Regions from separate parts of the Pseudonocardia sp. HH130629-09 genome, predicted to be linked through region 2. Evidence: predicted binding sites of a transcription regulator. Region 2 holds the regulator's gene; the other holds the start of a gene.

Region 1 (15,958 bases), 970 kb from region 2:
GCACCGCGACGGCGGTGGGCCTGGCCGGCGCCGCGGCCGCCGCTCCCGCGCTGCGACGGGTGCTGCCGCGCCCGGCCGGCCCGCTGCCGGACGGGCCCGAGCTGACCGTGCTCGTCGCGAACGTGCTGCTGGGGCGGGCCGACACCGGTGCGCTCGCCGCGACGGTGACGCGGGAGCGGCCGGACGTCGTCGTCCTGCCCGAGGCGGGCGTCTCCTACCTCGACCGGCTCCTGCCCCTGCTCGCCGGCTACCGCGGCTGGTCGTCGGTCCCGAGCGGCGTCCCGGACCAGCGCGGCACTGTGGTGCTGGCCGCGCCGAGGGCCGGGGACGTGGACGTCCGGCCCGGGGAGGGCATGCGGCTGCCGCACCTGGAGGTCACCGGCGGGCTGCTCGGCGCCCGGACGCTGTACGCGGTGCACACCTCCGCGCCGACGAACCCGCGGTGGACCGAGCTGTGGACCGGTGAGCTCGCGCTGGTCGGGGAGTGGACCCGCACCCGGCCGGCGCCGATCGTGGCCGGGGACCTCAACGCCGTCGTCGACCACCGGCGGCTGCGCGACGCGTCCGGGGGCTGCGTCGACGCCACCGACGGCACCGGGCGGGGGCTCGTGGCGACCTTCCCGTCGTCGCTGCCGCGCTGGGCCGGGATCCGCATCGACCACGTGCTCGTGCCCCGCGGGTCGGTGACCCGCCGTCACGTCGTCCTCGACACCCCGGGCAGCGACCACCGCGCGGTGCTGGTGACGGTGCGGCTGCCCGACGCTCAGGAACCGTCGCGGTAGAGCTGCGCGGAGCGGCTCTCCTGGGCGATGCGGCGCAGGGCCGCGAGCAGGGCGTCGCCGAGGACGGTGCCGATCAGCGCGGTCTCCGCGGCCTCCTCACGGCCGGTGGTCCGCCCGATCGCGGCCATGTCGCCCTCCGCGGCGCGGTCGGCGGCCTCGGCCCACGCCCGCAGCGTGGTGTCGCCGGGAGCCAGGCCCAGCTCGCGCATCCGGGCCAGCACCGACCGGGCCCCGGCCAGGGCGGGTGCTCCGTGCTCGACCTGCCAGTCCACGTGGGTCATCGCCTGCTCCAGGTCCGCCTCCGCCTCGTCGAGCGAGCCGGACGCCCCGACGTCGCCGGTGATCGCGTAGACCGTCCGGCCGAGCATGGCGTGCAGGCTGACCGCGGGGTCGTCGACGGCCGACAGCACCTCGCGGACGTTGGCGATCGGCAGCCCGCCGACCTCGACGAGTGCCCGGATCAGGCGGAGCCGGCGCAGGTGGGTGTCGTCGTAGCGAGCCTGGTTCGGTGACGTCGTCTCGCCGCGGGGGAGCAGGCCCTCGCGCAGGTAGTACTTGATCGTCGCGACGGGGACGCCGGACGACCGGGACAGATCCGAGACTCGCACCTGCGAGACTCTAGCTATCCGTTTCGAACCCGGGGCTCCGACAGTCCGTCGACGAGGCCGACCGTCACCGCCTCCGACGCCGACAGCCAACGCTCCCGGGCGTCGTCGGGCAGCGGGGCGCCGCAGTAGGTCGCGGTCAGCGACTCGATCTCGCGACGACGCCCGGCGAGGTGGTCGGCCCGGACCCGCACGTCGCCGGGGTGGGAGCCGCGGACCGGGCCGTCGGCGGTCGGGAGGAACGCGGCGTGCGCGCGGGCGAGCCGCTTGCCCGGCGTCCCGGACGCGACGAGGAACGGCACCGGGCCCGCGAGCGACCCCGCGGCGACGGTCGCGACGTCGACACCGAGCGTGCGGATCGTGTCGTGCACCGCCATCGCCGCGACCGGGGAGCCGCCGGGGGCCAGGACGTGCAGGGTGACGTCGCGGCGCGGGTCCTCCGCGGCCAGCAGCAGCAGGCGTGCGCAGGTCTCGGCGGCGACCTCGTCGTCGAGTTCGCGGGCGAGCAGCACGATCCGCTCGCCGAGCAGCCGGTCGGCGGGGTCGGACGGGGTGGACAGGACAGGCATCGGATCTCCGCTCCTCGGGTGTCCGTCCGACGCTAGATCCGGGCCCGGCCGCCCGACCTGCGGTTACGCCGCCGGCGGACGGGGTTCGCCGTCAGCGGAGGTCGGGTCGGTGCCCGCGGTCGCCACTCGGCGCAGCAGCGTCCGGAGCGCGGTCTGCTCGTCCGCGGTGAGCGGCGCCAGGATGTGGGCCTCGGCGCTGCGCATCCGCTTCTCGGTGTCGCAGAGCAGCGCCCGGCCGGCGTCAGTGAGCACGATCCGGCGGGCACGGCGGTCGGTCGGGTCGGGGCGGCGCTCGATCAGGCCCGCCTCCTGGATCTTGTCCAGCAGGTAGGTCATGACGGTGCGGTCCACCCCGAGCTTGCGGGCCAGTGCGAGCTGGGTCGGCGGATCGTCCCCGGCCGCGGCGGCGAGAACCTGGAAACCGCGCTGACCGCCGGGCAGCGTGCCGACGACGCACTGCACCGCCGTGGCGTGGTCGCGCGCCACCCGGGTCAATGCCCACGCCAGGTCGCACTCGACGCTCTGCGGGGCGGACGGACCGGACATCGTCTCAGGATACGTGCTTGCCAAGGTCTTCTCCCATGCAGATACTCTGTTAAACAGAACATCTTCACCCCAGATCGACCGGGAGGTCGCCATGTCCCTGTTCCGACTCGACGCGAGCATCCGCACCGAGGGCTCCGTCAGCCGCGAGATCGCCGACGAGGTCGAGCGCGCCTACCTCGACACGCGACCGGGCGCCGAGGTCGTCCGCCGTGACCTGGGCACCGCCCCGCTGCCCGCCGACCTGTGGACCACCGCGGTCGCTGCCGGCTACGTGGCCGAGGCCGACCGCACCCCGGAGCAGAGCGGGGCCCTCGCACGCATCGCGGAGCTGGCCGACGAGGTGCTGGCGGCGGACGCCGTCGTCATCGGGTCGCCGCTCTACAACTTCGGCATCGCCGCGCATCTGAAGGCCTGGGGCGACGCCCTGATCACCGACCCCCGGTTCGCGCCGGGCAGTACGCCCCTCGCCGGCCGCCCGGTCGTGCTCGTGGTCTCCAGGGGAGGCGGCTACGGGCCGGGCACCCCGCGCGAGGGCTGGGACCACGGCTCCGGCTGGATCACCCGCATCCTGCGCGACGTCTGGGGTGCCGACGTGACCGTCGTGGAGACGGAGCTGACCCTGGCCGACGTCGTGCCCGCGATGAGCGAGCTACGCCCGCTGGCCGCGGAGAAGCGCGAGCGCGCCCGCGTCGACGCCCGGACGGCGGGGGAGCGGGTCGCCGCGGTGACGCCGGCGGCGTGAGGTCCGGTCAGGGGGTGGCGCGCAGCGCGGCGAGCCGCTCCCGGGCGTAGCCGGGTTTGACGGTCCAGCAGGCGGCGACCTCCCACGCGTCGACGGCACGGCGGACCTCGCGGGCCGCCCCGGGCCCACCGTCGAGGTCGAGCGCCGTCCGGTCCACCCGGCACTCGTCCCAGTCGAGCAGGCCCGGACGTCCGTCCAGGACACGGATGTTGCCTGGGCCGGGGGCGCCGTGGACGACGGCGACCGGACCGTCCACCATGGCCCACGCGGCCCGGCACTCCGCGACGACGTCGGACGGCATCGCAGTCAGGTCCACGTCCCCGCCCCGGACGGTGCCCGCGAGCAGCTCGATCGTGCCCACGAACCCCGGCCGCTGGCCCCGCCCCGAGGTGAGGGCGTGCAGCCGGTGCAGCTCGGCGGCGATGGCCGCCTCGTCACCCGGCCCGGGTGGGTCGCCGTCGAGCCAGGTCCGGACGACGACCGCCCCGCACCGCCGTCGTCCGTCACCGGTCGGGACGACGTCCGGTACGCGGAAACCGTGGGCCCGCAGCTCGCCGGTCAGGCCGAGCTCCCAGTCCAGCGCCGCGGGCGTCCGCCCGCTCCGGTGGACCACCAGCCGTCGGCTCCCGTCGGTCGCCGCCCAAACCGCGCCGCGGTGCCCGCCACCGAGCCGGGCCGTGATGCGCAGCCCCGGCCAGGCGGCGAGCCCGGGCGGCGTCAGCCCGCCTTCGGCTCCCACAGCTCCGGCCGGTCGGCGAGCTTCAGCGGCAGCCCGAAATAGCCGAACAGCTCGGTGTCGAGGAAGACGCTCAGCCCGGTGACGGTACCGTCCTCGATCCGCAGAGCCGTGATGCCCCAGGCCTCGAACTCCCCGTTCGGCCCGGACGGCTTCCACTGGGCGAAGCCGACCGTCCCGTTGATCTCCACCGGAGCCACCCGCGACCCGCGGCAGCCCTGCCCTGGGCCGGTCGCCATCCAGGCGATGACGTCGTCCCGGCCGCGGAACCAGAGTTCCAGCGGGGGCATGTTCTGCTCGACGTCCTCGTGGAGCAGTGCCGTCAGCGCCTCCATGTCGAACGCCTCGAACGCCGCCATGTAGCGCATCAGCAGCGCGGTCTGCGCCGGGTCCATCGCCGGGGAGGTCTTCGGCGCCGCCTCGGAGATGCCCTGTTCGCCCAGGGTGGCGCGGGCGCGCTGCAGGGCGCTGTTGACCGAGGCGACCGAGGAGTCCAGCAGCTCGGCGACCTCGGCGGCCTTCCAGCACAGGACCTCGCGCAGGATCAGCACGGCACGCTGGCGGGCCGGCAGGTGCTGCAGCGCCGCGATGAACGCGAGCCGGATCGTCTCCTTCGCGACGGCCTTGTCCGCCGGGTCCCCGGCCGGTGTCGACACCCGGGCGTCGGGCATCGGTTCGAGCCACTCGGCGTCGGGCAGCGGCTCGCGCAGCGACTCGGCGACCGGTGCGCCGGGGCCGCCGATGTCCATCGGGACGGCGCGGCGCTTGCGCCCGTTCAGCGCGTCGATGCAGACGTTGGTGGCGATGCGGTACAGCCAGGACCGCAGCGAGGAGCGACCGTCGAACTTCGCGACGCCCTTCCAGGCCCGGACCATCGTGTCCTGCACCGCGTCCTCGGCCTCGAAGGCCGAGCCGAGCATCCGGTAGCAGTAACCGGTCAGCTCGCGCCGGTGGTCCTCCAGGCGTTCCTCGGGTGGCCGCTCGTCCACGGTGGTGTCGGCGGCCCGTGCGGGTGCGCTCATGGTTCCCCCTCGACGTACCCGTCCGGGTGGGTCCCGGTCCGTCTGGCCGCGAGTGTGCCGCGCAACACCGACAAAGTGGAGGGCCCGCGCGACGAACGGCCGCCGAACAGGGGCGACGTGCGCCGACGCGCCGACCGCGACGTGGGATGATCGGCGCCGACGGCGTTCCGCTCGACCCTCCCGGTCCGCCGGTCGCAGGCACGACGGAGGAGTCGGGGAGCACGGCGGGACGATGTCAGCGGTGACCGAGAACGACGGGACCGGGAGTACCGGCGGGAGCGGCACACGCCGCGCCGGCCGGCGTCCGGTCACCTCCCGCTCGGAGATCGAGCACATCGCCCTGGAGATGTTCAGCGACCAGGGTTTCGAGAACACGACCGTCGACGACGTCGCGCACGCCGCGGGAATCGGGCGTCGCACGTTCTTCCGGTACTTCGCCTCCAAGAACGACATCGCCTGGGGTGCCTTCGACGAGCAGCTGGTGGGGATGCGCGCGGTGCTCGCGGCCCAGCCGCCGGACCTGCCGACGCTGGAGGGGGTCCGGCGCGCGGTGCTGGAGTTCAACCACGTCGAGCCGGCCGAGCAGCCCTGGCACCGGCGCCGGCTGCGGCTGATCCTGCAGACCCCGGCGCTGCAGGCGCACTCGACGCTGCGCTACGCCTCGTGGCGGGAGGTCGTGGCCGACCACGTCGCCGAGCGGCGCGGCGAGGCCTCCTCGGGGCTCGTCCCGCAGAGCGTCGGGCACGCCTGTCTGGGCGTGTGCATCGCCGCCTACGAGCGCTGGCTGGCCGACGACACCGCCGAGCTCGCCGACCTGCTCGACGAGGTGCTGCGGTCGTTGCAGCGGGGCTGGGCGACCGAGCTGCCCTGAACACGCCGCGACGGCGCCCCGGTGCGGGGACGCCGTCGCGTGGCGATGCCTGCGGCGCAGGTCAGCGGGTGGTGCCGAAGAGCCGCTCCCAGAGGCTCGGGCGGGTCGTGGCGGTGTCCTGGTCCGCGGCGTCGGCCGGGGCCTGCGGAGCGACGGTGCCGCCCGGGGCGGTCACGTCGGCCGGGGCGGTGGCGACGGCCGGTGCACCGGGGGCCGCCGGTACGGCGGGGGCGCCCGGGAGGATCGGGGTACCCGGAGCGCCCGGAACGGCCGGGGCCTGCGGAGCGGTCGGCGCACCAGGCGCACCCGGGACGGCCGGGGTCACCGGCGCCTGGGGGAGGGTCGGGACCCCGGGGGCGGCGGGAGCCTGCGGGACGGCCGGAGCCTGCGGGGCGCCCGGAGCGCCCGGGACGGCCGGGGGCTCCGGGATCTGCTGGCCCGTGACGTCCGTGGTGACGGCCACGGCCGGGGTTGCGGAGGTGGCCGGGACCGCGGGTGCCGCGGGAGCGACCGGAGCTGCCGGAGCCGCGGGCAGGGCGGCGGCGCCGGGAACCGCCGGCGCGACGACCGCGGGCACGGTCGGCGCGGCCGGGACGGCGGGGACCTGCGGAGCCGCTGGAGCCGCCGGGGCGCCCGGGACCGCGGGGGCCTGCGGTGCGGCCGGAGTACCCGGGACCGCGGGAACCTGCGGCGCTGTCGGAGCGCTCGGGACGGCGGGGGCCTGCGGGGCGACCGGCACGCCCGGAGCGGCCGGGACTCCCGGTGCCGCGGGGACGCCCGGAACGGCGGGCGTCGGCACGTCCTGGACGGGGACGGCGGTGTCGGCGGGCGTCGCCGGGGCGGTCGCCGCGCCGTCGCCGAAGAGCGTGTCGAACAGCCGGTCCAGCGGGCCGTCGGACGGCGTTGCGGGTGCGTCGGCGACGGTCGCGGCCGGCACGACCGGGGTGGAGGCATGAACGGACTCGGCCGCGCCGGCCACGCCGGCGCCGTACACACCCAGGGTGCCGATCATGAGGGTCAGGGCGACGGAAGTGGTGACTCGGGATCGCACGGTCTCTCCAGTTCGCTGTGCTGCTGCACGGGGTGACGGACAGCGCTGAGCTTGCGGTCACGGGGCGTCGTCCACCAGGGACCTGATCGTGGCCACACGCGTCACAGGGGTCCCATCGGTCACGCTGTGGTCGGATCGCACCGCGCTGCACCCGGAACGGGCGACCCCGTCCGGGTTCACGGGTGGCCGCCGAGCGGGTCGGAACCGCCGTCGTCACTCGAAACGGGGAGCGCGGACGCCCGGTGCTCACTCGACGGCGTGGAACGTGAGTTGCGCTCACTCGTTCGGGGTGGTGATGACCGCCCGTCGTCGATCGGCGGCCCGAATCTCACGCGGCGTGGTCACCCGTGGTGTCGCGCGGCGGGTGATCGGTGCCGCGGAACCGGCCGTACGGGGGGTCGAGAGAGGACGGTCGACGTGCCACGGAGCCGTGGTAGCGTCCGCGGCGGTTGCAGTCGTTCTTCTCCGATCGCCGTCGAGCGTCCGTTGAAGTTGTGACGGTGGGCGTCGTCGATCGGTGCTGAGGTGCCGCGGCGGTGTCCACGCGACCTCCGGCTCTTGCTGTGAGGGCCGGAACCGCTCCATCTGAGAAGGACACACGCTATGCCGCAGGGCACCGTCAAGTGGTTCAACGCCGAGAAGGGCTTCGGCTTCATCGCCACCGACGACGAGGGACCGGACGTCTTCGTCCACTACTCCGCCATCGAGTCGAACGGATTCCGCACGCTGGAGGAGAACCAGCGCGTTGACTTCCAGGCCAGCCAGGGCAAGAAGGGCCCGCAGGCCGACTCGGTCCGCGTGATCTGACTTCTGCGCGGGCACGACCCGCGCAACGCGACGGCGCCGGCTCCCCTCGGGGACCGGCGCCGTCGTCGTTCCCGGGGTCAGCCGAAGGCCGGTCGCAGCCCCTCCCGTCCTCGCAGCGCCGCCGCGACGACCACCGCGGTCACGCCGAGCACCGCGACCACGGTCACCGGCACCGTCCCGGTCACGGCGGACTCCACGGCGACCCAGACCAGCGCCCAGGCGGTCGTCGCCGCGTACGGCAGCGCCGCCGTCGTCCGCCGGGTCGCGACGCCCGCGCCCAGCACGCCGACCAGGAGCAGCGCCGCGGCCGCCACCGGGCCGAGCGGCGCGCCCCAGTAGGTCAGCGTCACCGAGAACCCGGCCACGGTCGCCAGCGACACCCAGCCCGCGTAGAAAGCGAGCGGCCCGTGCAGCAGTGCTCGGTCCGCTGTCCCCTCGGCCGGGAATACAGCCAGCCGGCGCAGCACCACCGCCAGGGTCGCGAGCAGTGCCACGATCAGCAGCTGTGCAGTCCCCAGGAACTCCTGGGAGAACACGACGATCCAGCCCGCGTTGAACACCGCCGTCGCCACGAACAGCCAACCGGTCGCCCGGTGCACCGGGCGCGACCGCTGCCCGGGCAGTGACTGGTACACCGCGTACACGAGCAGGGCCAGGTAGATGAGGCCCCACACGGAGAACGCCACCGTCGCGGGGGTGATGAGTGAGGGGTAGCGGTCGCTGAGCACCCGCTGCGACTCCCCGAACGTCCCGCTGCCGCCGAGCGAGCCCGCCACCGCCTGCAGTACTGCCGCGGCGAGCACCGCCCAGGTCCGTGCCGTGTCCATTCCCGTGGCCGGGCCGGCCGTACGGCCGGCCCTCGCCGTCGTCGACGCCATGTCAGTCCTCTCGATCTCGCGAATATCTCTATCGTAAAGATAATCGATGCACGAGGCGTGTCGAGCGGTGCGACGACCGGCACCGCGCCGGACGGCGTGGAGGTTGCCGCCGGTCGTCGGTCCGCTGTGCCCGGTCACCTGCCGTTCACCGGTGGCCGTGGCGTTGTGCGGTCGGCGGTCCCCGCTCGTCTCGCCGCTGCGCACCCTCGTCGCGTACCCCTCGCGAAGTCGTGCCCGGAGCCCGCATCCTGGTGTTGTACTTCACAGGTGAGCGGCACCGCAGGGGTTGTCGCACAAGCGGAAGGAAGTGACCTCCATGTCCTGGTGGGACAGCTACCGAGCCGTCTACGGCGCGGAGCTGCGAGCGGCCGCTCGCGAGTACGCCGACCACGGTTGGCCGCTCGTGCCGGGGCCGGGCGCGGAGGTCATGCTGGCGACGGGCGACGTCCTCGACGTGGTCGAGGTTCCCGCGGTCATCGGTCGCCAGGTCTGCCGGACGCTGCGTGAGGCCGGCGAGGTCGTGCCGGTCGCCGCGACGCCCGAGGACACCTGGTGGTTCCCGATGAGCCCGCGGCACGCGCTGCCCGCCGAGCTGAGCCTGCACTCCGACGTGGTGCTGCACACCGACGGCATCGGTGTCGTCGCCCCGCCGACCGAGCGCCCCGAGGGCTGGGTGCAGTGGCGCGTGGCTCCGGCGCGGGTCGGCTACCGGGTGCCGGAGGCCGCGGTCGTCGTCGAGGCGATCTGCGACGCGGTGCGCCGTCGTTCCGGCGAGCAGGTCCTCCCCGACGAGCACGAGGTGCGGGCCGAGCGGTCCGGCATGCCGGGCGCCCTGCGCCGCTGATCCACCCGCGCGGCCCGGACGGAACCGAGGATCCGGCCCGCGCGACCGCGTACCGCCCGCCCGGGCGTCTCGTCGCCGTCCCCGCTCGTCTCATCTGGAGTGCGGACGCCGACACCGGCCGGGTGGTGCGCAGCGGAGGTGGCGCCCGAGGGGGCACTTCTCCCTCGCCGAGCAGCCGCTCCACCGGTCACGGCCGGGTCCGGCGGGACATCGCCGGACCCGGCCGGGCCCCGCTCCGGGCGCCCCCGCCGCCCGATGTCGGTGTCCCCGGGCACTATGGGTGTGTGCAGACCTCCCGCGCGCCGGAGCGCCCAACCCCCGTCCCGCAGCGGGACCGCACCATCGGGACCGTTCCCGCCGTCCCCCTCGGTGGCTTCGGGCCCGGTGACGAGCAGAAGCGACGTGACCTGAGGCGTATGAAGGCCGTCGCCACCGGCTTCCTCCTCGGCGCGACGGTCGTGTTCTTCGTCGCGAAGTACTTCGAGGTCGTCCGCGGCGTCCCCGGGGCGGACTACGTCCGGGCCGCCGCCGAGGCCGGCATGGTCGGCGCGTTGGCCGACTGGTTCGCCGTGACGGCACTGTTCCGGCACCCGCTGCGAATCCCGATCCCGCACACCGCGATCATCCCGCGCAAGAAGGACATGATCGGCGACAGCCTCGGCGACTTCGTCGGGGAGAACTTCCTGTCCGAGTCCGTCGTCCGCGACAAGCTCGACCGGATCGGGGTCAGCGAGTCGGTCGGGCGCTGGATCGCCGAGCAGGGCAACGCCGACCGCGTCACCACCGAGCTGGCCACTGCCGCGCGGGCGGTCGTGACCGTGCTGCGTGACGAGGACGTGCAGAACGTCATCGAGACCGTCGCGGTGCGCAAGCTGATGGAGATCCCGGTCGGGCCGCCGATGGGCAAGGCGCTGGAGGGCGTCCTGGTCGACGGTGCCCACCGCAGGCTGGTCGACCTCGTCTGCGACCGCGCCTACGACTGGGTCGCCGACAACCAGGAGATGGTCCTGCGGGTCGTGCACGACCGCGCGCCCTCCTGGACCCCGCGCTTCGTCGACGACCTCGTCGCGGACAAGCTGTTCGCCGAGGTCCGTGGCTACGCCTGGGCCGTCAAGACCGACCCCGAGCACCCGCTGCGGCACGCCGTGGACCGCTACCTCGCCGAGTTCGCCCGCGACCTGCAGCACGACGAGACGACCATGGAGCGCGCCGAGCAGGTCAAGCGCCAGGTCGTCGAGCACCCCGAGGTGCAGCACTTCATCGGCCGCGCCTGGACGGTCGTGAAGGCCATGGTCCTCGACGCCGCGGACGACCCGTCGAACGAGCTGCGCCTGCGTGTGCGCGACGGCCTCATGGCCTTCGGGCGGAGGCTGGGTCGCGACGCCGAGCTGCGCGCGAAGCTCGACGGCTGGCTGGCCGACGCCGCGTCGTACGTCGTGCGGCACTACCGGCGCCAGATCACCACGCTGATCACCGATACCGTCGCCCGCTGGGACGCGGAGGAGACCTCGCGCAAGATCGAGCTCCAGGTGGGCCGCGACCTGCAGTGGATCCGGATTAACGGCACCGTCGTCGGCGCGCTCGCCGGCCTGGTCATCCACGCCGTGGGGGAGCTCGTCATCGGGTGATCGGTCAGGTGCCCCCGCAGGAAATCGCGCCGTCATCGCGCCGTCATGGACGTGGCGCACACCACGTGAACAGCGCTAGCACCCTGCTTGCAGGAGCTAGCGTCACCGCGTACGGTCGATTCCGTCAATGAAGAACGGATCGAGGCGGAGGTGAGACGGATGGCCACCGAGCGCAAGCCCGGAGACCGTGAGTCCGTCGAGCCCGCCGAGCGCGTCGCGCAGGCCGTCGAGAGCGTCGGGCAGACCGTGGGGCACGCGGTGGAGGACATCGGGTCCTACATCCGCGCCCAGCGCGAGGCCGCCCAGGTCTCGATGCGGCAGCTGGCCCGCACCGCGGGCGTCAGCAACCCGTACCTGAGCCAGGTCGAGCGGGGACTGCGCAAGCCGTCCGCCGAGATACTGCAGCAGATCGCCAAGGGGCTGCGCATCTCGGCCGAGGCGCTGTACGTCCGCGCCGGCATCCTCGAGGAGCGGCCCGCCGGTCAGGTGACCGACGCGGTGCTCACCGATCCGACCCTCAGCGAGCGGCAGAAACGCGTGCTGCTCGACGTCTACGAGTCGTTCCGCAGGGAGAACGGTCTCACCGCCGATCCCGACGACACGTCCACCGAATCCAGGAAGTGATCATCATGGCCGTGAACCTCCCCACCAGCGCCGACGTCCAGAAGCTGCGTGAGCAGACCGCCGAGCAGGCCGAGGTCGTCCGCACCCCGCTGCTCGCCGTCCTCGGTGCCGGCGACTACGCCTACAGCACCGTGACCAAGGTGGTCACCGACGCCCGCGAGACCGCCACCAAGCGCGCCGAGGAGGTCCAGACCCGCGTCCAGGAGCTCCCCGAGGAGCTCAAGGAGCTGCGCGGCAAGCTGTCCTCGGACAACATCCGCAAGCAGATCGAGGAGTTCCGCTCCGAGGTCGAGGGTGTCTACGTCGGCTTCGCCCAGCGCGGTGAGAAGGCCTGGGGCCGCATCCGCAAGCAGCCGCAGGTCAAGCAGGCCATCGCGACGGTCGAGGACCTGACCGAGAAGTTCGACACCCGCGTCGACGAGTTCGTGGACGAGACCCACGAGGTCGCCGTCAAGACCCTCGGCGCCGTCACCACGCAGACCCGCTCGGTCGGTGAGAAGGTCGCCCGCCGCGCCCAGACCGCCGCGGGCGAGGTCGCCGAGGCCGTCACCGAGGTCTCGAAGGAGGCCGCCGAGGCGATCGAGGAGGCCGGCGACCAGGTCGCGTCCACCACGCGTTCGACCGCGCGCCGCACCGCCGCCAAGACCGACCCGAAGACCGCCACCGGCGCGAAGGTCCCGGCCCGCAAGCCGACGACCCGCCGTGGCACCTCGAGCGCGTCCGCCGCGAAGAAGTGACACCCGCCGGGCCCCGCGCCCGGTGAGCACGCACCGCGCCCCCGGCCGATCCTCGATCGGCCGGGGGCGTCGTCGTGTGCGGGGCCGTGGATCGTGCCGCCCGGGATGTGGCGCCGGACGTGACCAGCGCCCGGGTTGTCCGTACTCTGGCTGCGTGCTGTCGCTGCCAGATTCCCCCGATGAAGTGATCATCTTCGTGATCAAGTGGATCATGGTGGTGGTCGGCGGGTTCTCGTTCGGGCACGCGCTGAGGCAACGCGCGGACGCCTTCACCGCGGCGGGCAAGCTCACCAAGAACGCCTGGCTGGGCATCACCGGCGTCGCGCTGCTGCTCCTGCTCGTCACGGGCGGCCCGATGTACGGCGGGGCCATGTTCTGGCTGGCCGCCACCGTCGCGACGCTGGTCTACCTGGTCGATGTCAAGCCCGCGGTGATGGAGGTCCAGGGCGGCGGACCGCGCTGGTGACCCACCCGGTCCCCGGGGTGCTCACGGCCGTCCCGGCCCGCCGGGGTCCGCGTTCGCCCTGAGCGGACATGACTCAACTCCGGGAAGCGGAGGGCCCTCCGCGTGGTTGTGCCGGGCATGAGTGACGTGCTGACGCTCCCGGTCCTGCCCCTCGACGACGCCGTGGTCCTGCCCGGCATGGTCGTCCCCTTCCGTCTCGACGACTCCGACACCCGTGCCGCGGTCGACGCGGCCACCGCCGCGGCCCAGGACCGCGACGACGGGAGACGGGTGCTCGTCGTCCCCCGCATCGACGGCCGCTACGGCGCCATCGGCGTCGTCGCCGTGCTCGAGCAGATCGGCAGGCTCCCCAACGGGGACCGGGCCGCCGTCGTGCGCGGTGAGCGGCGCGCCCGCATCGGGTCGGGCGTCTCCGGTCCGGGTGCGGCGCTCTGGGTCGAGGCCGAGCCGATCGAGGCCGGTGCGCCCACCGGCCGCACCCAGGAGCTCGCCCGCGAGTACAAGGCCCTGGTCGTCGGCATCCTGCAGCAGCGGGGCGCCTGGCAGGTGATCGACTCGGTGCAGCAGACCGACGACCCGGGCGCGCTCGCCGACCTCGCCGGGTGGGCCTCGTGGCTCGACGTCGCACACAAGGCCGAGCTGCTCGCCGAGACCGACCTCGACGCCCGGCTGGAGAAGCTCCTGGAATGGACCAAGGAGCACGTCGCCGAGCAGGAGGTCAGCGAGAAGATCTCGAACGACGTCCGCGAGGGCATGGAGAAGCAGCAGCGTGAGTTCCTGCTGCGCCAGCAGCTCGCGGCCATCCGCAAGGAGCTCGGTGAGGACGACCCGGAGGGCTCCGACGACTACCGCGCCCGCGTGGAGGCCGCCGACCTGCCCGACGACGTCCGCAAGGCCGCGCTGACCGAGGTCGGCAAGCTGGAGCGTGCCTCGGACCAGAGCCCGGAGTCCGGCTGGATCCGGACCTGGCTCGACACCGTCCTCGACATCCCGTGGAGCACCACGACCGAGGACTCGTCGGACCTGGTGGAGGCCCGTCGCGTCCTCGACGCCGACCACGCCGGCCTCGACGACGTGAAGGAGCGCCTCGTCGAGTTCCTCGCCGTGCGCGCCCGGCGCGGACGCAAGGGGCTCGACACGATCGGCGGCCGCGGCTCGGGCGCGGTGCTCTCGCTGGTCGGCCCGCCCGGTGTTGGCAAGACGTCGCTGGGGGAGTCGGTCGCCCGCGCGCTCGGACGCAACTTCGTCCGCGTGGCGCTCGGCGGCGTGCGTGACGAGGCGGAGATCCGTGGCCACCGGCGCACCTACGTCGGCGCGCTGCCCGGCCGCATCGTCCGCGCGATCCGCGAGGCGGGCTCGATGAACCCGGTCGTGCTGCTCGACGAGATCGACAAGGTCGGCAGCGACTTCCGCGGTGATCCGACCGCGGCGCTGCTGGAGGTGCTCGACCCGGCGCAGAACCACACCTTCCGCGACCACTACCTGGAGGTCGACCTCGACCTGTCGAACGTCCTGTTCTTGGCGACGGCGAACGACGCCTCCGCGATCCCCGGCCCGCTGGCCGACCGCATGGAGATCGTGACGCTCGACGGCTACACCGAGCCGGAGAAGGTCGCGATCGCCCGCGACCACCTGCTGCCGCGGCAGATCGCGAAGGCCGGTCTCGACGACGGCGACGTGGAGTTCACCGACGTCGCGCTGTCGATGATCGCCGCCGAGTACACCCGGGAGGCCGGGGTCCGGCAGCTGGAGCGGGGCCTGGCGAAGGTGCTGCGCAAGGTGGCGGTGCAGCTGGGCGCCTCGGACACGGCACGCCCGGTGCACGTCGACGCCGACGCACTCGTCACCTACCTCGGACGGCCGCGGTTCACCCCGGAGTCCGCCGAGCGGACCTCGGTGCCGGGCGTCGCAACCGGACTGGCGGTGACCGGCGCCGGTGGGGACGTGCTGTTCATCGAGGCCACCGCGATGGAGGGCGAGCCGGGCCTGCAGATCACCGGGCAGCTGGGCGAGGTCATGACCGAGTCGGTCTCGATCGCCCTGTCCTACCTGCGCTCGCGCGGGCTGGCCGGTGACCTCGCGTCGCGCAAGCTGCACGTGCACGTCCCGGCCGGTGCGGTCCCGAAGGACGGCCCGTCCGCCGGCGTCACGATGACGACGGCGCTGGCCTCGCTCGCCTCCGGCAGGCCGGTCCGGTCGAGCGTGGGCATGACCGGCGAGGTGACGTTGCAGGGCAAGGTACTGCCCATCGGCGGGGTGAAGCAGAAGCTGCTCGCCGCGCACCGGGCCGGACTGACCGACGTGATCATCCCGAAGCGCAACGAGCCCGACCTGGACGACGTTCCGGAGTCGGTGCGCGCCGAGCTGCGGGTGCACCCGGTCGCCGACGTCGCCGAGGTGCTCCGGATCGCTCTGGAGCCGGCCCACGAGGCGGCGGAGGCCGAGCAGCCCGCGGCCTGACCCCCGTCCGACCGGCGGCGTGAGCCGTACGAACCGGCGCCCGTCCCGCACACGCGGGGCGGGCACCGTCGTGTGCGCGCCGCCCCGTGCCGCGCCCTAGTCGATCCGGGAACTGCGCCGAGATGCAGCTCAGCGGGAACTGTCGATCTCCACGGCCCGCTGAGCTGCATCTCGACGACTGTGGTCGAGCACCTGGCCCACCTCGGCGACGATCTCGTCGGGCCGTCGGTGCATGTCCAGGGCCGTGTAGCGCAGCACCCGCCACCCCGCCGCGACGAGACGGGTGTGCCGCCCGGCGTCGGCGCGGGCCGCCTCGGGCGTCGCGAAGTGACCGCCGCCGTCGTACTCGATGCCGAGTCGGTGGTCGGGGTAGGCCAGGTCCAGCCACAGCGCCGTGCGCCGGGCGTCGTCGAGCACCGGGTGCTGGGGTACCGGCCGCGGCAGGCCACCCAGGACGAGGACGAGCCGGAGGCGGGTCTCCGGCGGGGAGCCTGCGCGGGGGTCGGCCCACACCAGCGCGTCGACCACGCGGCCGGACACCACGGGCATGGGTGTGCCGGGCCGCGAGGTGCAGCAGTACGTCCGGCGCG
Region 2 (15,958 bases):
AGGAGAACGACGACAAGCTCCCCTCCGACGTCAAGGACTCGGTCAACGCCGCCCTGGGTGAGACCCAGGAGGCGCTGAAGGGCACCGACCACGAGGCGATCAAGTCCTCCATGGAGAAGCTCGCCACCGAGTCCCAGAAGATGGGGTCCGCCCTGTACTCGCAGCCCGGTGCCGAGGGCACCGCGGGTGCCGGTGCCGAGGGTGGTGCCGGCGCGGCCGGTGCCTCCGACGCGCAGGACGACGTCGTCGACGCCGAGATCGTGGACGACGACAAGGACGCCAAGGGCGGCAAGTGACGGCCGGCGGCCATCCACGGGACGACAGGACGGTCGACATGGCAGACGAACAGAAGCAGGACGAGCCGGTGACGTTCCGGGACCGCCGCAAGGTGGACCCGGAGACCGGCGATGTCCGTCCCGACGCCGACGCGACCGGGGCCGCCGACACGGCGGCCCCGGCCGGTGACGGCGAGCAGGTCGCGGGCCCGGCCGACGGGGAGGACCCGGAGGTCGAGAAGCTGCGGGCCGAGGTCGCCGAGCGCACCGCGGACCTGCAGCGGGTCAGCGCCGAGTACGCCAACTACCGGCGTCGGGCCGACCGGGACCGTGAGCAGACGAAGGTGGACGCGAAGGTCTCCTTCGCGAACGACCTGCTGGTCGTGCTCGACGACTTCGAGCGCGCCGCCCAGCACGGCGACCTCACGGGACCCTTCAAGGCCGCTGCGGACAAGGTCACCGCGGTGCTGACGAAGCTCGGTCTCGAGCCGTTCGGGGCCGAGGGCGAGCCCTTCGACCCGCAGCTCCACGAGGCCGTGCAGCACGAGCCGGCCGAGGGCTCCGGCCCCACGGTCACCGTGCTGTCGACGGTGCTACGTCGTGGCTACCGCATCTCCGACCGGGTCCTCCGGCCGGCGATGGTGACCGTGCAGGACCGCCCCGAGGCGGAGGCCGAGACCGACGCCGCGGGCGGCGCGGACGCCGGCGACGGCGAGCCGCAGAACCCGGCCTGACCAGGACGGGTAGGGACGTGACCACGCGGTGCGGCGGGAGACGACAGGTCACCCGCCGCGTCGCGGGCGTGAACGGAAAGGAGGCGGAGTGACCCAGCGCGACTGGATCGAGAAGGACTACTACCGCGAGCTGGGCGTCTCCTCGACGGCGTCCCAGGACGAGATCAAGAAGGCGTACCGCAAGCTCGCCCGTGAGCTGCACCCGGACGCGAACCCCGGCGACGAGAAGGCCGAGGCCCGCTTCAAGGCGGTCTCCGAGGCCTACGGCGTGCTGGGCGACGAGTCCAAGCGCAAGGAGTACGACGAGACCCGCGCGATGTTCGCCGGTGGCGGCGGCTTCGGCGGGTTCGGCACCGGTGGTGGCTTCCCCGGCGGCGCGCGACCCGGTGGCGCCGGCCAGGGTGGCTTCGACATCAACGACCTGTTCGGCCAGGCCGGCCGCCCAGGCGGCGCCGGGGCCGGTGCGGGCGACTTCAGCGACATCCTGGGCGACATCTTCGGCCGCGCCGCACGCAACAGCGCCGGCGGTGCCGGCGGGTACGGCACGGCCGGCGCCCGCCGCGGCCAGGACGTCGAGAGCAGCCTGACCATCTCCTTCGAGGACGCGGTGCGCGGCGCGACGGTGCCCATCAAGCTGTCCTCGCCGGGCCGCTGTGAGCGCTGTGGTGGCACCGGGTCCCGGCCCGGCAGCACCCCGCGCACCTGCCCCACCTGCGCCGGTCAGGGCCTGGTGAACCGCAGCCAGGGCGCGTTCTCGTTCTCCGAGCCGTGCCGCGACTGCCGCGGGACCGGGCGCATCATCGACGACCCGTGCCCCGAGTGCCACGGCGACGGCGTGTCCACCCGGACCCGGTCGCTGTCCATCCGGGTCCCCGCGGGCGTCGACGACGGTCAGAAGATCCGGCTCCCCGGACAGGGCGAGCCCGGGCGCGGCGGGGCCCCCGCCGGGGATCTCTACGTGACCGTGAGCGTGACCCCGCACCGGATCTTCGGGCGGTCGTCGAAGAACCCCGACGACCTGACCCTCACCGTGCCGGTGACCTTCCCCGAGCTCGCTCTGGGCGCGACCCTGACGGTGCCCACACTCGACGGCACCGTCTCGCTGCGGATCCCGCCGGGGACCACCAGCGGTCGCACGTTCCGGGTGTCGGGGCGTGGGGTCGAACGCAAGAACGGGAAGAAGGGCAACCTGCTGGTCACCGTCGAGGTGGCGGTGCCGCAGAAGCTGGACGCGGCGGCGAGGAGCGCGCTGGAGGCCTACGCCGAGGCGACGTCGTCGTTCGACCCGCGGGCCGACCTGCACGGTAGCGCCAGGAGGTGATGGCGGTGTCCGGACGACGCACCCCCCGTGACGGGGAGGAACCGCCGACGGTCGACGTGGCACACGACAGCCCGGTGTTCGTCATCTCGGTTGCCGCGCAGCTGTCCGGCCTGCACGCCCAGACCCTGCGCAGCTACGACCGGATCGGCCTGGTCAGCCCGGGCCGGTCCGCGGGCGGCGGACGTCGCTACTCCCAGCGCGACATCGCCCTGCTCCGCGAGGTGCAGCGGCTCTCCCAGGAGGAGGGCGTGAACCTCGCGGGCGTCAAGCGGATCATCGAACTGGAGCAGATGGTCGACCAGCTCTCGGCGCGCTTCGAGGAGGTGACCGCCGAGCTGGACGCGGTCCGCGCCGCCGCTGCGCAGGCCACCGCGGCGGTGCACCGCTCCTACCGGCGCGACCTCGTGCCGGTGGACCGGCGTCAGGCCGTCGTGCGCTGGCGCCCGGCCGACGACGGCTGAACCCGCTCCGTCGCGCACCCCGGCGTCCTCCGTCGGAACCGGGGTGCGGGACCGTCCCTCGTGCGGCGACGACCGTCGTGCCCGGGCCACGAGCCGGTCAGGCAGCCGTCAGCGCTCCGCGCCGGGCCAGCAGGCCCAGCATCACGGCTCCGGCCAGCGGCACCGCCGCCAGGACCAGGAACGGCAGGGCGGGCGGGAACGCGGGGTCGAGCAGCGCCCCGACCCCCGTCGAGCCGACGAGCACCATCAGCCCGCCGAACGACGCGAGCACCCCGAAGTGGGCACCCAGCCTGCGTTCCCCGGCCAGCCGCGGGACGAGATCCTGCGCGACCGGCACGGCGAACATCTCGCCGAAGGTCAGCAGCAGCACCATCAGCACCGCGGGCGTGAGCGCCCACCACCCCGGCAGGTCCGGCAGCAGCCGCGCCACCGCGACGACGGTGAACGACGCGGCCATCAGGCAGAACCCCAGCACCACCGCGCGGCCCGCCCCCATCCGGCTCCCCCAGGCCGCCACCCGCATCTGCAGGCAGATCACCAGCACCGACATCATCACGAACAGGAAGCCGAGCGCGGCGGTGCGCCCCACGCGCTCCAGCTCGTCGGGCAGGGCCAGGTAGAGCTGGTTGTAGCAGAGCAGCCAACCCGAGTAGCCGACCGCGAACAGCAGGAAGCGGCGGTTCCCCAGCACCTCGCCCCAGCCGGCGAGCATCGGCTGCCCGGCCTGCTCGGGCTCGCGCCACGGCAGCCACCGCCAGTGCGCCAGACCCACCAGAACGAAGCCGGCCGCGGCGACCAGGCAGGCGAGCTGGAAGTCGACCACCATGAGCGCGGTGCCGACCAGCGGCCCGGTGACGGTCCCGACCTGACCGGCGACGGCGAACATCGAGAACACCTCGGTCCGCGCCGGGCCCTCACCGGCGCGCTCCCGCTCCCCGGCCTCCCGCGCCAGCGACGACTCGACGGCCGGGGAGAACAGGGCCGCCGCGAACCCGGTCAGCAGCGCCCCACCGATGACCGCGGGCAGCGACCCGGCCGCGCCGAGGAGGATGAAACCGATCACGCGCAGCGAGCACCCGACGAGCACGACCGGCTTCGCACCGAACCGGTCGGTCAGGGTCCCGCCGATCACGAACAGTCCCTGCTGGCTGAACGTCCGCAGCCCCAGCACCAGCCCGACGGCCGCCGCGGCGAGCCCGAGGTCCTCGGCCAGGTGCGTCGCCAGGTAGGGCAGCACCATGTAGAAGCCCACGTTGAAGGCCATCTGGGTGCTGATCAGCAGCTTCATGACCGGGGGGAGCCCGCGGAACTGGACCCACCGGCCCGGTCGGAGCGGCGTCGGGGGACGCGGGTCCGACTCGGGATCGGCGGGTCGGCGGAGCAGGCTGCGGAGCACCACGAAGTGGTACCAGGTCGACGTCAGCAGTCGCGACTCGATGGCAACAACGACATATGCGCATGCGTGAAGATGCTTGACCGTCTGTACAGGCTTACCGAAGATCTCCCGGGCGCCGGGTGACACACGGTCGAGGGCGCCGGAGAGGCCAGGTCGTGATGCCCGCCGCCGTGCGCGCCGTCGTAGCACCCCGTCGTTCCCGCTTGCGGGTCGCCGCCGCCCTGGTGGTGAGCGCCGCGGTCCTCACCGCGTGCGGCGGCACCGGTGGCGGGAGCGGTCGGGTCGTGCCGGACGGGCAGGCCACGATCGCGATGGCCTTCGGCCCGTCGGCCGGTTACGGCGTGGACACCGACGACGCGTTCGTCCTCTCCCAGCTCGGGGTGACCGAGTCCCTGGTGGCGTCCGGCCCGGACGGGCAGCCCCGACCCGCGCTGGCGACGGCGTGGGCCCAGCAGTCCGACCCGCGGACCTGGCGGTTCGAGCTGCGCCCCGGCGTGACCTTCCAGAACGGCGAGCCGCTCACCGGGCAGGCCGCCGCGACCGCCCTGAACTGGGTGGCCGGCGTCGCCGCGCCGCCGCGCGCGGTGCGCGGGATCGGCCTGCAGGCCGCCGCGGACGGCGCGGGCGCCGTGCGCGTCACGACGACGAAGCCCGACCCGATCCTGCCGCTGCGGCTGTCCGGCGTGAACACAGCGATCCTGGCGCCGTCGGCGTACCGGGCCACGCCGCCGTCGGTCCAGCAGACCGGCACCGGCCCGATGACGATCACCCGGACGAACGGCACCCAGTCGGTGACCCTCGCCCGCAACGACCGCTACTGGGGTGAGCGCCCGCAGCTGGCCGGTGTCACCGCGAACTTCGTGCCCGACCCGGCTGCCCGCGCACTGGCCCTGCGGGCCGGCGACGCCGACATCGCCCAGGAGCTCCCCGAGTCCAGCGCGCTGGAGTTCACCGGCGACGAGTACGTGAACCAGACCGTCGCCGCGCCCCGGACCGCGTCGCTGGTCCTCAACCAGTCCCGCAGGCCCTTCGCCGACATCCGGGTGCGGCAGGCCGTCGCGGCCGCCGTGGACCGCACCGCGCTCGGTGAGCAGGCGCTCGCCGGGTCGGCGGTCCCGGCCTCGGAGCCGTTCGGCCCGGCCGTGGCGTGGGGCTCGCAGGACGCCCCGCCGCCGGCCGACCCCGCGCGCGCCCGGCAGCTGCTGGCCGAGGCCGGCTACGGCCCTGGCAACCCGCTGCGCATCGAGCTGGGGTCCTACGGCGCCCGCCCGGAGCTCCCGACGCTGGTCACCGCCGTCCAGGAGATGCTCCGCGGGGCCGGCATCGAGGTCACCGTGCGCATCGGCGACTACGACGCCCGCGAGCCACAGCTGCTCGCCGGTGACTTCGACATGTACCTGCTCTCGCGCAGCTACCTGGTCGACGTGCCGGACGCCGGCGCCACGCTGGCCACCGACTACACCTGCCAGGGCTCCTACAACCTCAACCACTACTGCTCGCCCCAGTTCGACGCCCTGCTCGCCCCGCTGGCCACCGAGACCGACCCGGCGGCGCGGCAGAAAGTCTTCACCGAGGCCGCGGCGAAGCTGAACGCCGACGTCGTCGGGGTCCCGCTGGTGCACACCAACGCCAACGGCGTCGGGCACCGGGTCACCGGCTACACCGTCGACCCGCTGGCCAAGTCGCTCGTCGTCCCCGGGCTGGCGACCACGGAGTGACCGCACTCGTCGCACGCAGGCTGCTGGCGCTGCCGCTGGTCGCCGTGGCCGCGGCGGTGCTGGTGTTCCTGCTCCCGCGGTTCTCCGGACAGGACACCGCGCTCGCGATCATGCGCAGCCGGACAGGGGAGTCCGACCCGGACCCGTCGGTACTGGCCGCGCTGCGGGAGCAGTACGGCCTCGACGGCACCTGGTGGGACCAGTTCACCGGCTGGGCCGGCGCGCTGCTGCGCGGCGACCTCGGGATCTCCTGGACCAGCCGCACACCGGTCTCGGGCCTGCTCTGGCCCGCGCTCGGGGTGTCGCTGACCCTCACCGTCGCCGCGCTGGTGCTCGCGGCCCTGGTCGGGATCCCGCTCGGGGTGCGCGCCGCGTGTCGCCCCGGTGGGCGGCTCGACCGGGCCCTGACCACCGGATCGGTGCTGGGCGTCGCGATCCCCGAGTTCGTGCTCGGGACGGCGCTGGTGCTCGCCTTCGCCGTCACCGTGCCGGTGCTGCCCGCGACCGGCTGGGGTGACGTGGAGCAGGCGGTGCTGCCGGTGGTCACCCTGGCCGCGTTCCCGGCCGCGCTCGCCGCCCAGCTGGTGCGCGCCGAGACCGTCGACGCGCTGGCCCGCCCGCACGTCGCCGTCGCGCGGTCCAAGGGGATCAGCGACGGACGGGTGCTGTGGCGCCACGGCGGCCGCCTGGCCCTGACCTCGGTCACCTCGCTGTCCGGGCTGTTCCTCGGCGGGCTGCTCGGCGGCTCGGTCGTGGTGGAGGTGCTGTTCGCGATCCCCGGCCTGGGCCGCCTGCTCTACGACGCCGTCCTCGCTCAGGACCTGCCGGTCGTGCAGGCCGGGCTGCTCGCGCTCGTGCTGATCGCCGCCGTCGCCGGGATCCTCGCCGAGCTGCTCGCGCTCGCGCTGGACCCGGTCGCCCGGAGCGCCGTCCGGTGACCGCCTCGGTCATGGCCCGCCCCGCGGGCGCCGCCGCACGCACCACCCGGCGCGCGGCGGTCCTGCAGGTCGGGGCGCTGGTCCTGCTCGGTGTGCTGGTGCTGATCGCCCTGCTACCGCTCGACCCGGTCGCCAACGACCTGTCCCACCGCTTCGCCGGGCCGTCGGCCGCGCACCCGCTCGGCACCGACCAGCTCGGTCGGGACGTGCTGGCGCGGCTGGCCGTCGGCGCCCGGCTCTCGGTCGGGTTCACCCTGGTCGCGCTCGCGCTGTGCGCGGGGATCGGAACGGTGCTGGGCGTGCTCGCCGCCTGGTGCGGACGGGCGGTCGGCCAGCTGTTCCAGCGCACCATCGACGTGCTCGTCGCGATCCCGGCGGTGCTGATCGGGCTCGTGGTGGTCGCCGCGTCCGGCGGGGCGCCGGGGGTGTGGTCGCTGCTGGTGGCGATCGTCGTCGCCGGGTGGACGCCGTTCGCCCGGCTCACCTACCAGCTCGTGGTGCGCGAACGCGCCCGCGAGTACGTCGAGGGCGCCGTCGCAGTCGGCGCGGGGCCGCTGCGGATCGCGTTCCGACACGTCCTGCCGAACCTCGCCCGGCCGCTGCTGTCGCACCTGTGCCTGCGGTTCGCGAACGTCCTGCTGACCGTGGCCGGGCTGTCCTTCCTCGGGCTCGGGCCGCAGCCGCCCACCCCGGAGTGGGGGGCGATGCTCGCCGACGGCCGGCAGTTCCTGTTCAACGCCCCGCAGCTCGTCCTGCTGCCCGCGCTGGCCGTCGTCGGGACGGCGCTGCTCGTCACCGCACTCGGCCGCGGGCTGGAACGCCGGTGGACGACCGGTCCGACCGGACAGTTCTGACAGAGCTTCGTTCCTGCCACACTGCTGCGAGTACGGATGAACGGCAGGAGGTACGTCGTGGCGAGGATCGGAACCGACGGGCGGCGCACGGGTGAGGCGCGCCCGGAGCTCAAGAGCCTGGTGGACGAGACCGGGGTGGTGCCCCGCGCGGCGGAGCTCGACGAGGCCCGGGAGGTGCTGGCCCGCGACGGCGTCGTCCACATCCCCGGCGCCGGTCCGGACCCGGAGGCGATGGTCGTCGCCGCGGCCACCCTGCTCGGCGGGCGGCTGCGCGAGCTGTTCGGCATCCGGCCGCAGGGCGGGACCGACTCCCCGGTCCTGGGTCTGCACAACGACGGCGCTTACCTGGAGGCCGACGTGCACGGCCGAACCGTGCGGCTGCGCGACCCCGACGAGGACTTCCTGTTCATGCACTGCACGTCGCCGGCGCCGTCGGGGGGCGACTCGGTGCTCGTCGACGGCTACGCGCTGGCCGACCGGCTCGCCGCGGAGCACCCGTCGCTGTACGGGTTCCTGACCGGCAGCGACGTCGACTTCTTCGGCAGCCGCATGAACCCGCCGCGCGGGGTCCCACTGACGCCGCTGCTGCGCCGGATGATCGAGCACACCCGGGGTGGCCGGCGCGCGGTCCGGGCGAGCGACTACGTGCTGCCGGTGCCGCGCGAGCCGTACTGGGACGCCCACCTCGCGCACATCGAGTCCTACGCCGACGTGCTCGCCACCGCATTCGACGTGGCGCCGCGGTTCCGGCTGGAGAGCGGCGACCTTCTGGTCCTGGACAACTACCGCTTCCTGCACGGCCGGGACGCGTTCACCGGCACCCGGGAGCTGCACGTGCTCTCGGTCCGGACGACCGAGGCGTTCTGAGCCCACCCGCCCGACGGCAACGGCCGCCCTCCCGGTGCGGGAGGGCGGCCGTCGTGGCGTACGGAGCCGCTCAGTCCATCGTGAACGGGTCGTAGGTGATGCGGTCGAGCGGCGTGCCCGCGACCAGCATCCGCGACACCGTGGAGCGGATCATCGTCGGCGACCCGCAGACCAGGACGTCGTGGTCGCTCCAGGCACCGAACCGGGTCACGACGTCGGCCAGGGTGCCGGTCTCGGCGCCGGAGGGCTCGTCCTCGTACTCCACGACCGGGATGACGTCGAGCCACGGGTAGTTGTAGGACAGCTTGCGCAGCGAGGTGAAGTCGTACAGGTCGTCCCACGTCCGGCCGCCGACGAAGACCTGGGTGCGCGGCGGCTGGGGGCGCCGGCCGACCTCGTCGAGCAGGGCCTTCATCGGCGCGACGCCGGTGCCGCCCGCCACCATCAGCAGCTCTCGCCGGGTGTTCTGCGGGACCGCCATCCGGCCCATCGGCGGGCCGATCCGCCAGGTCTCGCCGACCCGGCTGTGCGCGACGATCGCGCGGCTGACCCAGCCGCCCTCGACCGCGCGGACGTGGAACTGGATGGTCCCGTCGCGACGCGGCGCGTTGGCGGGGGACAGGTAGCGCCACAGCCGCGGGCGGTGCGGCGTCTCCACCGAGACGTACTGGCCGGCCTGGTACGGCACCGGCTGGTCGGTCGCGACGGTGACCACGGCCAGGTCCCAGCCGATCCGGCGGTGCTCGACGACCCGGCCCAGCCAGGACGCCGGCCCGCGCTCGGCCGCGGCGGCCTGCTGCATCGCGTCCGCGACGATCCCGTACGCGCCGACCCAGGCCTTCTCGATCTCCGGGGTCCAGTTCTCGCCCGCGAACGTGGCGATCGCCGACAGCAGCGCCGCGCCGACCGCGTCGTAGTGCTGGGACAGCACGCCGAACTTGCGGTGGTCGCGGCCGAGCTGCTGCAGGAACGGGACGAGGTCGTCGGGCTGGTCGACCATCTGCACCACGTGCACGAGGGCGCGCAGCAGCCGGCTGCGCTGCACCTCCATGTTCACGGGGAACAGGTCACGCGTCTCGGGTACCTTGCTGAACAGCGTGGCGTAGAAGTGCTTGCCGATCTCCTCGGCCTGCGGCTCGACGAGGGCGAAGCTGGTCCGGATGAGCTCGACGGTGCGATCCGCCTCCGAGGCGGGGCGTCGCGGCGGGGCGACGTCGCCGGCGATCAGCTGGTCAGCAGTCATGCCTGGCGGACACTCTCCTCGGTCGTGCTCCGTGCCGCGGTGACACCGGGCGTCGACGCCCGCGTTCCGCCGGTTAGGGTACGCGAGAGTCTCCGTCCGCCGGTACGGCGTACGCCGACCGGCTCACCAAGGTGCGGTGAGCGGGTACGCATCGTCACTCATCATCCGTTCGGGGACGGCGGTCACTCGTCATGGCGTGGGGGGCGCCGGGCTCAGGATAGCGCCCATCGTGCGGAAAGCCGACGTGGCGGTGGCCCGGTCGGTCGGAACGGTGATCGTTTGGTCCTGGCCGTGCCGGATGGCACGGTTGTCCCGTGCCGTTGCGAATCCCCGCCGTCGTCCTGCCCGGACGGGGCCGTCCGGCCGTGCCGCGGGTCGTCGTCCCCGCCCCCTCGGAGCGGGGCCCGTCCGAGGTCCCGGAGGTCCCGGACGGACCGCACCGGCCCGGCTCCGCGGGTGAGCACGCGGTGCAGGCCGAGGTGGGCAGCTCCGCCCGCGCCGACCGGTTCTACGACGACCAGCTCCGCGACCGGCTGCTGCCCCGGATGATCGAGTTCGTCGGGCGGATGGAGATGGCCTTCGTCGCGACGTCCGACGCGCACGGCGAGTGCGACAGCTCGCTGCGGGCGGGCCCGCCCGGGTTCCTGCACGTGCTGGGCCCGCACACGCTGGCCTACCCCGAGTACCGGGGCAACGGCGTCTACGCGAGTCTCGGCAACCTGACGGAGAACCCGCACATCGGGCTGCTGATGGTCGACTTCACCGAGTCGCTGATCGGGCTGCACGTCAACGGCCGCGCCCGGATCATGGACGACGACGCCTTCCGCGCCGTCTACCCCGGGCGCGCGCGTGACGACCACGCCGCGGGCCGCCGCGCCGAGCGCTGGGTGGTGGTGGACGTCGAGGAGGCCTACATCCACTGCCGCAAGCACATCCCGCGGATGGAGCGGGTGACGCAGCGGCGGGCCTGGGGCACCGACGACCCGGCCCGCAAGGGCGGCGACTTCTTCGGTGCGCGGGGGACGGCGCCGCGCGTGCCGCGACCGCCGCGCCGGCGGTTCCCGAGCACGACCCATCTGGTGTCGGGCGCATCACGTTCGTTGCGCGGTCGTACCACCCGTCGCTGACCTGCGGTGACGAGCATGGCGCCGACAGTCCGCCGATTAGGTGACGTTCGGACCGTCACTTCCGAGGCGCAGCCTCGTTGATTGCTGCAGATCGTCACCGACCGGGCACTTCTGGTCGAATCCGGGCGATCGGACGGGTTGCGGCTCCCACGGGCTCCGGGAGCTGCGACCACCCGTCCTGAATCGGATACACAGGAGAAGCAGGAATGCTGTCGAAGAAGAAGCTGGGCATGGTCGTGGCCGGCTCCGCCGCCGCCCTCGCCGCCGCCGCACCGTTCGCCTTCGCGGGCGACTACGGGAACGACAAGGGTCACCACCACGGTGGCGGCGACAAGAACTGCGCCTTCGAGGGTGGCGACGCGTCCGCCCGCGGCGGTGCCGAGGGTGGTCTCGCCGGCCTCAACGTCCTCGCCCCGATCGCGGGCAACCAGATTGCCAACATCGGCAACTGCAGCGACTTCCTGAACGACGTCGTGGACGTCGAGGACAACCTGAACGGCACCCAGATCGCGGTGCTCGGCGACAACCACCGCTGAGCGCGCCCTGCGCCACCGTTCCACCCCGCGGCCCGTCCGGATCCTTCCGGGCGGGCCGCGGTCGTTCCTCCGAACTCCCTCACCCTGAGCGGAACAGACTCAACTTTCCTGCTGTTGAACCTGTCGAGAGGCGTACCCTCCGGCACACTGTGAGAGCAGTGGCCCGGGGTGCCGCTCCCCATGCACAGATCGTCGACACAGAAGGACCGGGAGGAACGCGGAGCATGGACTCCTTCAACCCCACCACCCGTACCCAGCAGGCCATCTCCGCAGCCGCCCAGGCCGCGACGCTGGCCGGGAACCCCGATGTCGGGCCCACCCACCTGCTGGGTGCCCTGCTGGCCCAGGGCGACGGCATCGCCGCGCCGCTGCTGGCCGCCGTCGGGGCGGACGCGGACGCCGTCCGATCCGAGCTGACCGCGCTGGGCAACCGGCTGCCGTCGGCCTCGGGGTCGTCGGTGAGCGCGCCGCAGCTGTCCCGTGACGCGCTGGCCGCCATCACCGCGGCCCAGCAGCTCGCCACCGAGATGGGTGACGAGTACGTCTCCACCGAGCACCTGCTCGTCGGGCTCGCGCGGTCCGGCGGCCCGGTCGCCCAGCTCCTGCAGCGCCACGGCGCCACGCCGGACGCGCTGCGCGAGGCGTTCGGCAAGGTCCGCGGCTCCGCCCGGGTGACCAGCCCCGACCCCGAGGGCAGCTACCAGGCCCTGGAGAAGTACGGCCAGGACCTCACCGCCCGCGCGCGCGAGGGTGAACTCGACCCGGTCATCGGCCGGGACACCGAGATCCGCCGCGTCGTCCAGGTGTTGTCGCGGCGCACCAAGAACAACCCGGTGCTCATCGGTGAGCCGGGCGTCGGCAAGACCGCGATCGTCGAGGGCCTGGCCCAGCGGATCGTGGCCGGTGACGTGCCCGAGTCGCTGCGCGGCAAGCGGGTCGTCGCCCTCGACCTGGGGTCGATGGTGGCCGGCGCGAAGTACCGCGGCGAGTTCGAGGAGCGGCTCAAGGCCGTCCTCAAGGAGATCACCGACTCCGCGGGCGAGGTCATCACCTTCATCGACGAGCTGCACACGATCGTCGGTGCGGGCGCGTCCGGTGAGGGCGCGATGGACGCCGGCAACATGATCAAGCCGATGCTCGCCCGCGGTGAGCTGCGGATGGTCGGCGCGACCACGCTCGACGAGTACCGCCAGCACATCGAGAAGGACCCGGCGCTGGAGCGCCGCTTCCAGCAGGTGCTCGTCGGGGAGCCGTCGGTCGAGGACACCGTCGGCATCCTGCGCGGGCTCAAGGAGCGTTACGAGGTGCACCACGGCGTCCGGATCACCGATGCCGCGCTCGTCGCCGCCGCCACCCTGTCCGACCGCTACATCACCGCCCGGTTCCTGCCGGACAAGGCCATCGACCTGGTCGACGAGGCCGCGTCCCGGCTCCGGATGGAGATCGACTCGCGCCCGGTGGAGATCGACACCGTGGAGCGGGCCGTCCGTCGCCTCGAGATCGAGGAGATGGCGCTGGAGAAGGAGTCCGACGCGGCCTCGGCCGACCGGCTCGTCGCGCTGCGCGCCGAGCTGGCCGAGAAGCGCGAGGAGCTGGCCGCGCTGACCGCGCGCTGGCAGAACGAGAAGGGCGCCATCGAGGCGACCCGCGAGCTCAAGGAGCAGCTGGAGCAGCTGCGCGGTGAGTCCGAGCGGGCCGAGCGCGACGGCGACCTGGGCCGCGCCGCGGAGCTGCGCTACGGCCGCATCCCGGCGCTGGAGAAGGAGCTCGCGGAGAAGACCGCCGTCGTCGAGAAGCACGAGGACGTGATGCTCAAGGAGGAGGTCGGCCCGGACGACGTCGCCGACGTCGTCAGCTCCTGGACCGGCGTGCCCGCCGGCCGGATGCTGGAGGGCGAGACCGCTAAGCTCCTGCGCATGGAGGACGAGCTGGGCCGGCGCGTGGTCGGCCAGGCCGAGGCCGTGCGCGTGGTGTCCGACGCGGTGCGCCGGACGCGTGCCGGCGTCGCGGACGAGAACCGGCCCACCGGGTCGTTCCTGTTCCTCGGGCCCACCGGCGTCGGCAAGACCGAGCTGGCCAAGGCGCTGGCCGAGTTCCTGTTCGACGACGAGCGGGCGATGATCCGCATCGACATGAGCGAGTACTCCGAGAAGCACTCGGTGGCCCGCCTCGTCGGTGCCCCTCCCGGCTACGTCGGGTACGACCAGGGCGGTCAGCTCACCGAGGCGGTGCGGCGGCGTCCCTACAGCGTCGTGCTGCTCGACGAGGTCGAGAAGGCCCACCCGGACGTCTTCGACACGCTCCTGCAAGTGCTCGACGACGGCCGGCTCACCGACGGCCAGGGCCGCACGGTGGACTTTCGCAGCACGATCCTGGTGCTGACGTCCAACCTGGGCAGCCAGGCCATCGCCGACCCCTCGCTGGACGACAAGGGCCGCAAGGACGCCGTCATGTCGGTCGTCCGGTCGCACTTCAAGCCGGAGTTCCTCAACCGGCTCGACGACGTCGTGGTCTTCCACGCGCTGTCGACCGAGGAGCTGACCCACATCGTCGACATCCAGGTCGGCGTGCTGGCGCGGCGGCTCGCGAAGCGGCGGCTCTCGCTGGAGGTCACCGACGCGGCCCGCGAGTGGCTCGCGCTCAACGGGTTCGACCCGGTCTACGGGGCGCGTCCGCTGCGCCGGCTGGTGCAGTCCGCGATCGGCGACCAGCTCGCCCGCGAGCTGCTGTCCGGCGGCGTCCGCGAGGGCGACACGGTCCGGGTGGACCTGGACCCCTCGGCCGACGGCGGGACAGGTGCCCTGGTCGTCGGCAAGGCACTGGAGCCGGTCGCGATCGCGAACTGATCCACCGGTTCGCCCGTGGAACCCGACGGTGCACGTCATCGTCGGGGCCCATGGAGTCCTTCACCGCCGAGCAGCCCTCCGCCGGGCGGACCTGGCTGGACGAGTACCGCACCCGCATCGACACGATCCGGCTCCGGGCCGAGGAGGCCCGGGACCGGGTGGCGACGGTGACGGCGACCGCGCGCACCCGCGACGGCGCGGTCGTTGTCACCGTCGACGCGTACGGGACGCTGACCGACCTGCAGCTCGGCGTGCGGGCCGAGGAGCTGCCGCGGGCCCGGCTCGCCGAGACGGTCCTGCGGCTGAGCCGGGAGGCCGCCGCCGACGCCGCGGCGCAGGTGGCGGCCATCGTGGAGCCGCTGACGGCGGGCGGCGGGCGGTGACGGGCCCCGGCTTCTCGGTCGACACCGACACGGTCTCGACCCATGCCGGGGTCCTCGACGACGCCGGTTCCACCGTCACCGGGATGCGCCCGGCGCTCGCCGAGCTCGACTCCGACGCCTACGGGGTCATCGGCGACTTCTTCTCCGCCCGCGCCACCTCGGCCATGCGGGCCGGGGTCGAGGCCGTGGACCGCCTCTCCTCGGAGCTGCACGAGCTGGCGACCGCGGCACGGGAGTCCGTCACCGCGTACCTCGAGGTGGAGAGCCGGGTGGTCGACGGGCTGCTCGGCGTCGACGTCCCGACGGCCCCGTCACCGGTCGGGGCGGACCGGTGACGGCGCCGGTTGAGGTGGAGGGGCCCGGCCCGCTCGAGGGTGCAGGGGTGTTCTCCTCGTTCGACGACGTCGGGAAGGCGGTCGGGGAGCAGGACACCGGCGGCATCGTCGTGGCCACGGCCGTCGCTGGGCTCGACACGCTGAGCGTGGTCGCCGACCCGCTGAAGGAGCTCGGGGCGGCCGGTGTCGGCTGGGCCATCGAGCATGTCGACTTCCTGCGCGAACCGCTGGACTGGCTCTGCGGTGACGCGAAGCAGATCGAGGCCCGGGCGAAGGACTGGCAGCAGATCTCCCGCGAACTGGCCACCCTCGTCCCGGAGATCGAGACCGTCCTCGCCGCCCCCGGCGCCTGGACCGGCGCAGCCGGGGACGCGTTCCACGGTGCCGCCGCGACACGCGTCGAGGCCGCGCGACGCCTGTCCGAGACCGCCCACGAGGTGGCCGATGTCGTGCTGACCTCGGCCTCGATCGTCGGTACCGAGCGCGCGGTCGTACGCGACATCATCGCCGAGTTCGTCGTGCGGCTCATTCCGAAGCTGCTCGCGTGGGCCGCGGGCGCCGTGGTGACGGTGGGGGTCGCCGCGCCGGTCGGCATCGCGGTCCTCGTCCTCGACGCCGTCGACCTGGCGCGCACGATCGTCCGCCGGGTCGAGGAGGTCATCGGGCTGCTGGAGAAGTCCGCCGCGGTGGCACGCCGGCTGGAGGACACGATGCGGACCGGGCTGCTGCCCGGGATCGCGGACCCCGCGGCGCGGAAGGCCGTCGAGAAGGCTGTGACCCTCGGGCAGGACACGGTGCTGGAGTACGGCAAGAACGACACGGCTCGCCGGGCCACGGCGGCCGAGTGGGACGAGGAGACATCCGGCTGAGGTCCCCGACCGCGTCGAAACGTGCACGTCCGTGTCGTGGCGTTACCACTCCACG

The links. The regulator HspR, encoded in region 2, represses chaperone genes until heat shock. The targets are predictions, from matches to a motif close to ANNTTGAGTNNNNNNNACTCAANNT.
Region 1: lon (endopeptidase La) is a predicted target of HspR. The motif match lies at 12,964-12,988, and genes of this name have one in related genera.

Annotation. Positions count from the first base shown of each region.
Region 1 is NZ_CP011868.1:4,821,068-4,837,025, reverse strand. It holds gene XF36_RS22405 (endonuclease/exonuclease/phosphatase family protein) at 1-782, shown strand, start outside; gene XF36_RS22400 (MerR family transcriptional regulator) at 764-1,390, opposite strand; gene XF36_RS22395 (ATP-dependent Clp protease proteolytic subunit) at 1,405-1,956, opposite strand; gene XF36_RS22390 (MarR family winged helix-turn-helix transcriptional regulator) at 2,020-2,502, opposite strand; gene XF36_RS22385 (FMN-dependent NADH-azoreductase) at 2,594-3,244, shown strand; gene XF36_RS22380 (phosphotransferase) at 3,252-3,857, opposite strand; gene XF36_RS22375 (sigma-70 family RNA polymerase sigma factor) at 3,962-5,002, opposite strand; gene mftR (mycofactocin system transcriptional regulator) at 5,235-5,873, shown strand; gene XF36_RS34470 (hypothetical protein) at 5,935-6,885, opposite strand; gene XF36_RS22360 (cold-shock protein) at 7,528-7,731, shown strand; gene XF36_RS22355 (tryptophan-rich sensory protein) at 7,809-8,609, opposite strand; gene XF36_RS22350 (bifunctional DNA primase/polymerase) at 8,926-9,453, shown strand; gene XF36_RS22345 (DUF445 domain-containing protein) at 9,738-11,081, shown strand; gene XF36_RS22340 (helix-turn-helix domain-containing protein) at 11,241-11,705, shown strand; gene XF36_RS22335 (hypothetical protein) at 11,717-12,442, shown strand; gene XF36_RS22330 (DUF2516 family protein) at 12,654-12,908, shown strand; gene lon (endopeptidase La) at 13,026-15,368, shown strand; gene XF36_RS22320 (endonuclease domain-containing protein) at 15,498-15,911, opposite strand.
Region 2 is NZ_CP011868.1:5,791,435-5,807,392, forward strand. It holds gene dnaK (molecular chaperone DnaK) at 1-296, shown strand, start outside; gene grpE (nucleotide exchange factor GrpE) at 335-1,009, shown strand; gene dnaJ (molecular chaperone DnaJ) at 1,098-2,330, shown strand; gene XF36_RS26995 (heat shock protein transcriptional repressor HspR) at 2,336-2,791, shown strand; gene XF36_RS27000 (MDR family MFS transporter) at 2,889-4,079, opposite strand; gene XF36_RS27005 (ABC transporter substrate-binding protein) at 4,346-5,905, shown strand; gene XF36_RS27010 (ABC transporter permease) at 5,902-6,843, shown strand; gene XF36_RS27015 (ABC transporter permease) at 6,840-7,697, shown strand; gene XF36_RS27020 (TauD/TfdA family dioxygenase) at 7,755-8,564, shown strand; gene XF36_RS27025 (globin domain-containing protein) at 8,635-9,807, opposite strand; gene XF36_RS27030 (pyridoxamine 5'-phosphate oxidase family protein) at 10,122-10,934, shown strand; gene XF36_RS27035 (hypothetical protein) at 11,141-11,470, shown strand; gene clpB (ATP-dependent chaperone ClpB) at 11,695-14,316, shown strand; gene XF36_RS27045 (YbaB/EbfC family nucleoid-associated protein) at 14,367-14,699, shown strand; gene XF36_RS27050 (hypothetical protein) at 14,696-15,034, shown strand; gene XF36_RS27055 (hypothetical protein) at 15,082-15,903, shown strand.